DNA from 2 places in the Pseudoalteromonas sp. Z9A5 genome. Region 2 is predicted to be linked to the other one. Evidence: predicted binding sites of a transcription regulator. Region 2 holds the regulator's gene; the other holds the start of a gene.
What was found. Region 2 encodes sigma-54, which starts transcription at its own class of promoters, with help from an activator protein. Its sites were predicted from a motif close to GTTGGCACGNNNNTNGNNT; they were not measured.
Positions count from the first base shown of each region.

Region 1: a site for sigma-54 is predicted at 1,965-1,983, ahead of fliE (flagellar hook-basal body complex protein FliE). Genes of this name have one in related genera too.

Region 1 is NZ_WTLC01000002.1:31,242-34,435, reverse strand. It holds gene fliF (flagellar basal-body MS-ring/collar protein FliF) at 1-1,571, opposite strand, end outside; gene fliE (flagellar hook-basal body complex protein FliE) at 1,592-1,924, opposite strand; gene GQR56_RS01670 (sigma-54 dependent transcriptional regulator) at 2,082-3,194, opposite strand, start outside.
Region 2 is NZ_WTLC01000009.1:19,240-22,433, forward strand. It holds gene ptsN (PTS IIA-like nitrogen regulatory protein PtsN) at 1-298, opposite strand, end outside; gene hpf (ribosome hibernation promoting factor) at 303-590, opposite strand; gene GQR56_RS06530 (RNA polymerase factor sigma-54) at 618-2,117, opposite strand; gene lptB (LPS export ABC transporter ATP-binding protein) at 2,187-2,912, opposite strand; gene lptA (lipopolysaccharide transport periplasmic protein LptA) at 2,909-3,194, opposite strand, start outside.

The sequences.
Region 1 (3,194 bases), on a different contig from region 2:
GAAGCAGAATCAAAGTCTTTATTTAGCATATCAAGCGTGTTGTCGCCAATATCTACGCCAGAGCTAAGTGCATCTTCGTCATATTCTTCAAGCGTGTCATCTGGGTAAATAAGACGTTTAAGCATTGGTTTAACTACAGCCATAATAAGCACAATTATAACCAGTGCACCTAAAGCTAGGCGTACATACTTCATAAACCAATCTTGTTCCCACATAGGAATTTCAATGTTTAAATCGGTTGCTTCACGTACAAACGGCACTGTTACTACTTCAAGCGCATCTCCGCGTTGCATATCAAAACCAACACCACCTTGTAATAAGCGACGAATATTTGACAATGCCTCTACAGAGCGCGGTGTCATTGTGGTTTCACCGTTTTCACCCACTTTAGGAATGTAGTCAACAGCAACCGATACACTAATTCTACGTATAACACCTGTTTGTTGGCGTCTGTGTGAAATAGTGGTGTCGAGTTCATAATTACGTGTTGCTTCTTTATGGCTTCGTGATGGCGCCGTTGCGCTACCCGCACCACCACCATCAGCAACTTCTGGTATATCTGAGTTAATTGGAGGTTGATTTGTTAATGCACCAGGAATACCTACAGCTAGCCCACCCATATTACTTTCTTCAAATGTGGTTTCGCTGCGTATTGCAGGTAGGTCTGGATTATAGCGTTTTTGAGTTTCTTCAACCGCACTAAAGTCCATGCTTAAATCTACTTGTGCCGTGTAATTAGCAAGCCCTACTACAGGTATTAAAATACTATCAATTTTTTCAAGGTACTCTTGCTCGCGTTTACGCTCTAAATCGTACTCTTTACGAGAGCGAGCAGCTAATGAGCTTTGCGAACCAGAATTTAATAAACGACCATTTTGGTCGGTAACCGTTACGCGGGCTGGCTCTAAACCTTGTACTGCTGAGGCAATCATATCAACAACAGAGTCTACCTCTTCGCGATCAAGCGAACGTCCACGTTTAATTGTTAATACAACAGTAGCCGATGGCTTTTTCTCTCTACGGGCAAATACGTTTTCTTTAGGAATGGCTAACAATACTTTGGCGCGAGTAATATTATTAAGTTCTTCTATTGTACGCGCTAATTGTTGTTCACGGCCATGCTTAAGGCGTTCACGCTCTAAACGTTGGCTTACACCAAAGCCCATGTCTTGCATTATAATATCTGAGCCTGATGCCGGACCTTGCTCTAACCCTTCGCGAGTCATTAGTAGTTTAATACTTTGATATTCACTTTCATCAACCGATACTACATTGCCATCAAGTTGATATTCAATTTGTTGTGCATCTAAAAAATCAAGCGTTTGAATAAGCTCTTCAGTTTGCATTTTACCTAAAGGGCGCATTTCTGGCTGACGAGCCCAAATAATAATAAAAATGGCAATAGCTAAACAAATTGCCAATGCAATAACGAGTGTTACTTGGCGTAATACATCAACACCATTCAAAGCACTTAAATAGCCTGATTTTTGTTCTTGTTGATCATCACTATCGCTTTGGTCAATACCGCCACCAGCAAGTGCAAGGTCTGTAGATTGATTAGATTGCGCCACAATTATTCTCCACTACCTAATTAAACAGGCATATTCATGATTTCTTTGTAAGCTTCAACAAGTTTATTACGAACCTGATATGTAGCCTCAAATGCAACTGATGATTTTTGAGAAGCAATCATTGCCTCAGCAAGCGATACACTTCTGTCACCCATTTCAACTGCTTTTACTTTTTGCCCTGCATCTTGTTGCAATTCATGCACTGTATTTAGCGCATTGCTCAACATATCACCAAATGCCGCTGAAGATGTAGATTGCACTTGGGTTGGCAACTTATTAATTTGGTTATTGCGTCCGGCTTCTAAAGCCATTGATTGCATTTCTTGAAATACAGCACTATTTTGAATTTTCATAATTTATCTCTGACACTGCAATTAACTATTACAGTTAATAAAGCACAAAGCATGCCAAATAAATAAACTATAAAATACAAAAGCTTAGAGTGAAAAATAGGAAGTCATAGTTTTGACGACCCTAAACTTGTAGCCTAAATTTAGGGTTTAAAGAGGATTATGCAGGAAGTGAAATACCTAAATCGCGCATTTGCGCTAGCTTATAACGTAAAGTACGCGGGCTAATACCGAGTGTTTCAGCTACATCTTTGCGCTTACCTTGGCAGCGAGCAAGTGTTTCTAAAATAATGCGATGCTCTTTATCTTTAAGCTCATCTTTGTAACTACCAGTATCTGCTGCAAGTAAGCCTTGCTTAGGCTCATCTGTAGCATATAACTTTTCATCATAATAAGCAGAACTTGGTGTGTTTTGCTCTGCATTTTTATCTGAATTTTGATGTGTTACTTCTGCTGTATTTGTTACGTTCGAAGTCGTTGATGACTCCATTACAAAATTACTAGAAACCAAGTTTTCGATAAAAATGGCGTGTTCGTTTATCGTATTACCCGTTCTCAATATAAGTGCACGTTGAATAACATTATCGAGCTCTCGTACATTTCCGGGCCAAGCATGGGCTAATAATTTTTGCTCAGCATTTTTATCTAGATATGCCATTGGCTCTTTGCTTTTACTGATATGACGTTCAATTAAATGCTTAGCTAACACAATTATATCGCCAGGGCGTTGACACAATGGTCGCCACATCAATGGAAAAACATTTAATCTATAATATAAATCTTCTCTAAACTGATTTTTAGCAACGGCCTCTTTTAGGTCGCGATTACTGGTAGCCAAAATACGTACATTTAGCTGTATTGTTTTTCGACCACCTAAACGCTCTACTTCGCGCTCTTGCAGTACACGTAAAAGTTTAGCTTGCAGCCCTAAGTCCATCTCGGTAATTTCATCAAGTAAAATAGTACCGCCCTGCGCTTGCTCAAACTTACCAGGGCATGCTTGAATCGCACCGGTAAAAGCCCCTTTTTCATAACCAAATAAAGTAGCTTCAAGCATATTTTCAGGAATAGCAGCACAGTTAATAGCAACAAATGGCTCATTACAACGACTCGACTTGTCGTGAATATAACGCGCTAAAACTTCTTTACCAGACCCACTAGGACCAAGCACCATAACGCTTGCTTCAGAGCGTGCTACTTTACTTGCAAGCTCTAATAATTGAATACTGGTTGGATCGGCAACAATAGGACCATCTGTTTCTTTTGGTTTTTC
Region 2 (3,194 bases):
AAATATCTACAGGGCGGTTATCTATCGCATCAAAGTTAATAGGTGTTTCGCTAACAAGTACTAAAGCTAAAGGTTCTTCTACGCCACTCATTCGTCCGTGAGGTATTGCAATACCTTTACCAATGCCTGTACTACCTAGTTTTTCTCTGCTTAGTAAAGCGCTAAGAATATCTTGTTGAGATAAGTAAGGAAGCTTGTTGTGAGCAAGTTCGCTAATAAACTCTAAAATTCTTTTTTTACTATTAAAAAGGACCGCAGCTTTGCTGCAGTCCTGACATATAAGTGAACTTAGTTTCATAATATTAGTGTCGAGCAAGCTTCTCTTTGTGTTTGATAACTTGTCGATCGAGCTTGTCAATCAACGAGTCAATGGCGGCATACATATCTTGATGTTCAGTAGAGGCAAATAATTCCGCACCACTGACATGAATTGTTGCTTCTGCTTTTTGGTTTAATTTTTCTACATCGAGAATGACATGAACATTATTAATATGATCAGAGTGTCTTTCTAGCTTCGCAAATTTAGTGTTTACATAGTCTTTTAGTGAATCGGTTACTTCTACGTGACGACCAGTTAAGTTTAGTTGCATAAGCGTTACCCTCTTTGTTTTTGCGTCTTAAATCAGACTTTTTCGCTGATTTGACGGTGGAATAGCCAGAGATTCGCGGTACTTTGCGATCGTGCGTCTAGCTACTTTAATTCCTTGCTCAGCCAATATATCCGCTATCTTGCTATCACTCAATGGTTTTGCTGAGTTTTCTGCTGCGATTAATTTTCTAATCAGAGCGCGTATTGCCGTAGATGAACATTCGCCACCATTTTCGGTGCTTACATGGCTTGAGAAAAAGTATTTTAACTCAAAGATTCCACGTGGCGTGTGCATATACTTTTGGGTTGTTACGCGAGAAATAGTCGACTCGTGCATTTCTACCATTTCAGCAACATCATTTAAAACCATTGGTTTCATGGCTTCTGGACCGTGTTCAAAAAAGCCTTGTTGTTGCTTAACAATACAATTTGTTACTTTTAACAATGTGTCGTTTCTGCTTTCTAGGCTTTTAATAAACCATTTTGCTTCTTGTAAGTGTGAGCGAATAAATTGGCTATCACCACTCGATTTAACGGTACGAGACATTGCAGCATATTGGCTGTTTACTCTTATTTTAGGCATGCTATCTGGGTTTAATTCTACAACCCAGCGACCTTTAATTTTTTTAACCGACACATCAGGAATAACATACTCAGACTCTTCTCTAACAATCGTATCAGCGGGTTTAGGGCTGAGAGTATGTATTAGTGTCATTACTTCTTTAAGCTCTTCTTCTTTGAGCTTAGTTTTTTTCATTAATGTACGATAGTCACGAGCAGCTAATAAATCAATATGCTCGGTTAAGATCATTTTTGTTTCATTAATGTAAGGTGTTTCTTTATCAAACTGGTTAAGCTGAATACACAAACATTCTTGTAAACTACGTGCAGCAATACCGACCGGATCAAACAGTTGGATACGCTTTAAAACGGCTTCAATTTCGTCAAGTTCGACTTCGTTATCATCTTCGTTTTCTTGATTGAAGCTCTCTAAAATTTCTTCACAGCTAAGTGTTAAAATACCAGAATCATCTACGGCTTCAACAATAGCGATTGCAATAGCTTCATCAGTAGGGCTAAAAGGCGTTAATTGTAACTGCCACATTAGGTACTCATGAAGTGTTTCGGTTGAAGCACCTTGGTATATTGACTCGTCCTCAGGCATTGGTCCTGATGACGATGCAGGCGCAGCACTCATGTACTCATCCCAGCTAACATCCATAGCCATGTCGTCACTTACTGTATCTTTAGCAAGTGCTTCACCACTATCTTGTTCGTATTCGCTAGGAGCATCATCTGCAGATGCGCTAACAGTAACGTCATCGTTATCAGCTTTTTGCTCATTTTTGCCAGCAGAATCTTCTGCGTAGTCGTTTTCTTCAACTTCTAGCAGCGGGTTGCTATCAAGAGCTTCTTGTATTTCTTGCTGGAGATCCAATGTACTGAGTTGCAACAAACGAATTGCTTGTTGCAGCTGTGGTGTCATTGTAAGTTGCTGGCCCATGCGCAGCTGTAATGATTGCCTCATTTATCTCTAACAATCCTTTTATGTTGTTATAATTAATACTAGCAGATGCTCAAAGACATGGCGTTAATGTTACAGCCTAAATTGCTCGCCTAAGTAAACATCGCGTACTGTTTTATCGTTTAATACGTGTTCAGGAGTGCCAGATGCAATTAGCTCCCCATGAGAAACAATGTAGGCTTTTTCACAAACATCAAGGGTTTCTCTTACGTTATGATCGGTAATTAATACACCAATCCCACGGTTTTTAAGATGTTCTATTATTTTCTTAATATCTAATACTGAAATTGGGTCTACACCAGCAAAAGGTTCATCTAGCAATATAAACTTAGGATCGGCGGCAAGTGCACGTGCTATTTCTACACGACGACGTTCACCACCGGATAAAGCCATACCTTGGCTATCACGAATATGCTGAATGCTAAATTCATCCAATAGATTATTTAATGTGTCTTCTCGGGCTTGTTTATTTAGCGATTTACGCGTTTCTAAAATAGCCATTAAATTTTGGTAAACAGTCAGTTTTCTAAATATTGACGATTCTTGTGGTAAATACCCTATGCCTAATCTAGCACGACTATGCATAGGTAAAAGAGTAATATCGTTATCGTCGATAGATATTTTACCTTTGTCGCTAGGTACAAGTCCTACAATCATATAAAACGTTGTAGTTTTACCTGCACCATTAGGTCCAAGTAAACCAACAATACTGCCAGCCTTAACCTCAAGACCTACATTTTTAACAACTTCACGACCTTTATAGCTTTTTGCTAACAGCTCTGCTTTTAATGTGCTCATGGTTGACCTTTATCGCTTTTTTTACTTTTTGTAGCTTCAATAGGCACTAAAATAGTATGAACGCGATCGGTAGAGTTTTCGTCTTTTTCAGCACTAATAAGCTGTTGCTGCATATCGTAAGTAATGCTTTTTGCGTTAATTTTTTGTCCAGCTTGCGATACTTGTGCATCGCCAACAAGTGTTAAAAAACGCTTAGCTACATCGTAACGAACTTCGTTCGCACTTGCGCTCATTATTGTGCCGTCATCTTGCTTTTCTTCAAAGTACGCAGGGCTGCCAGTG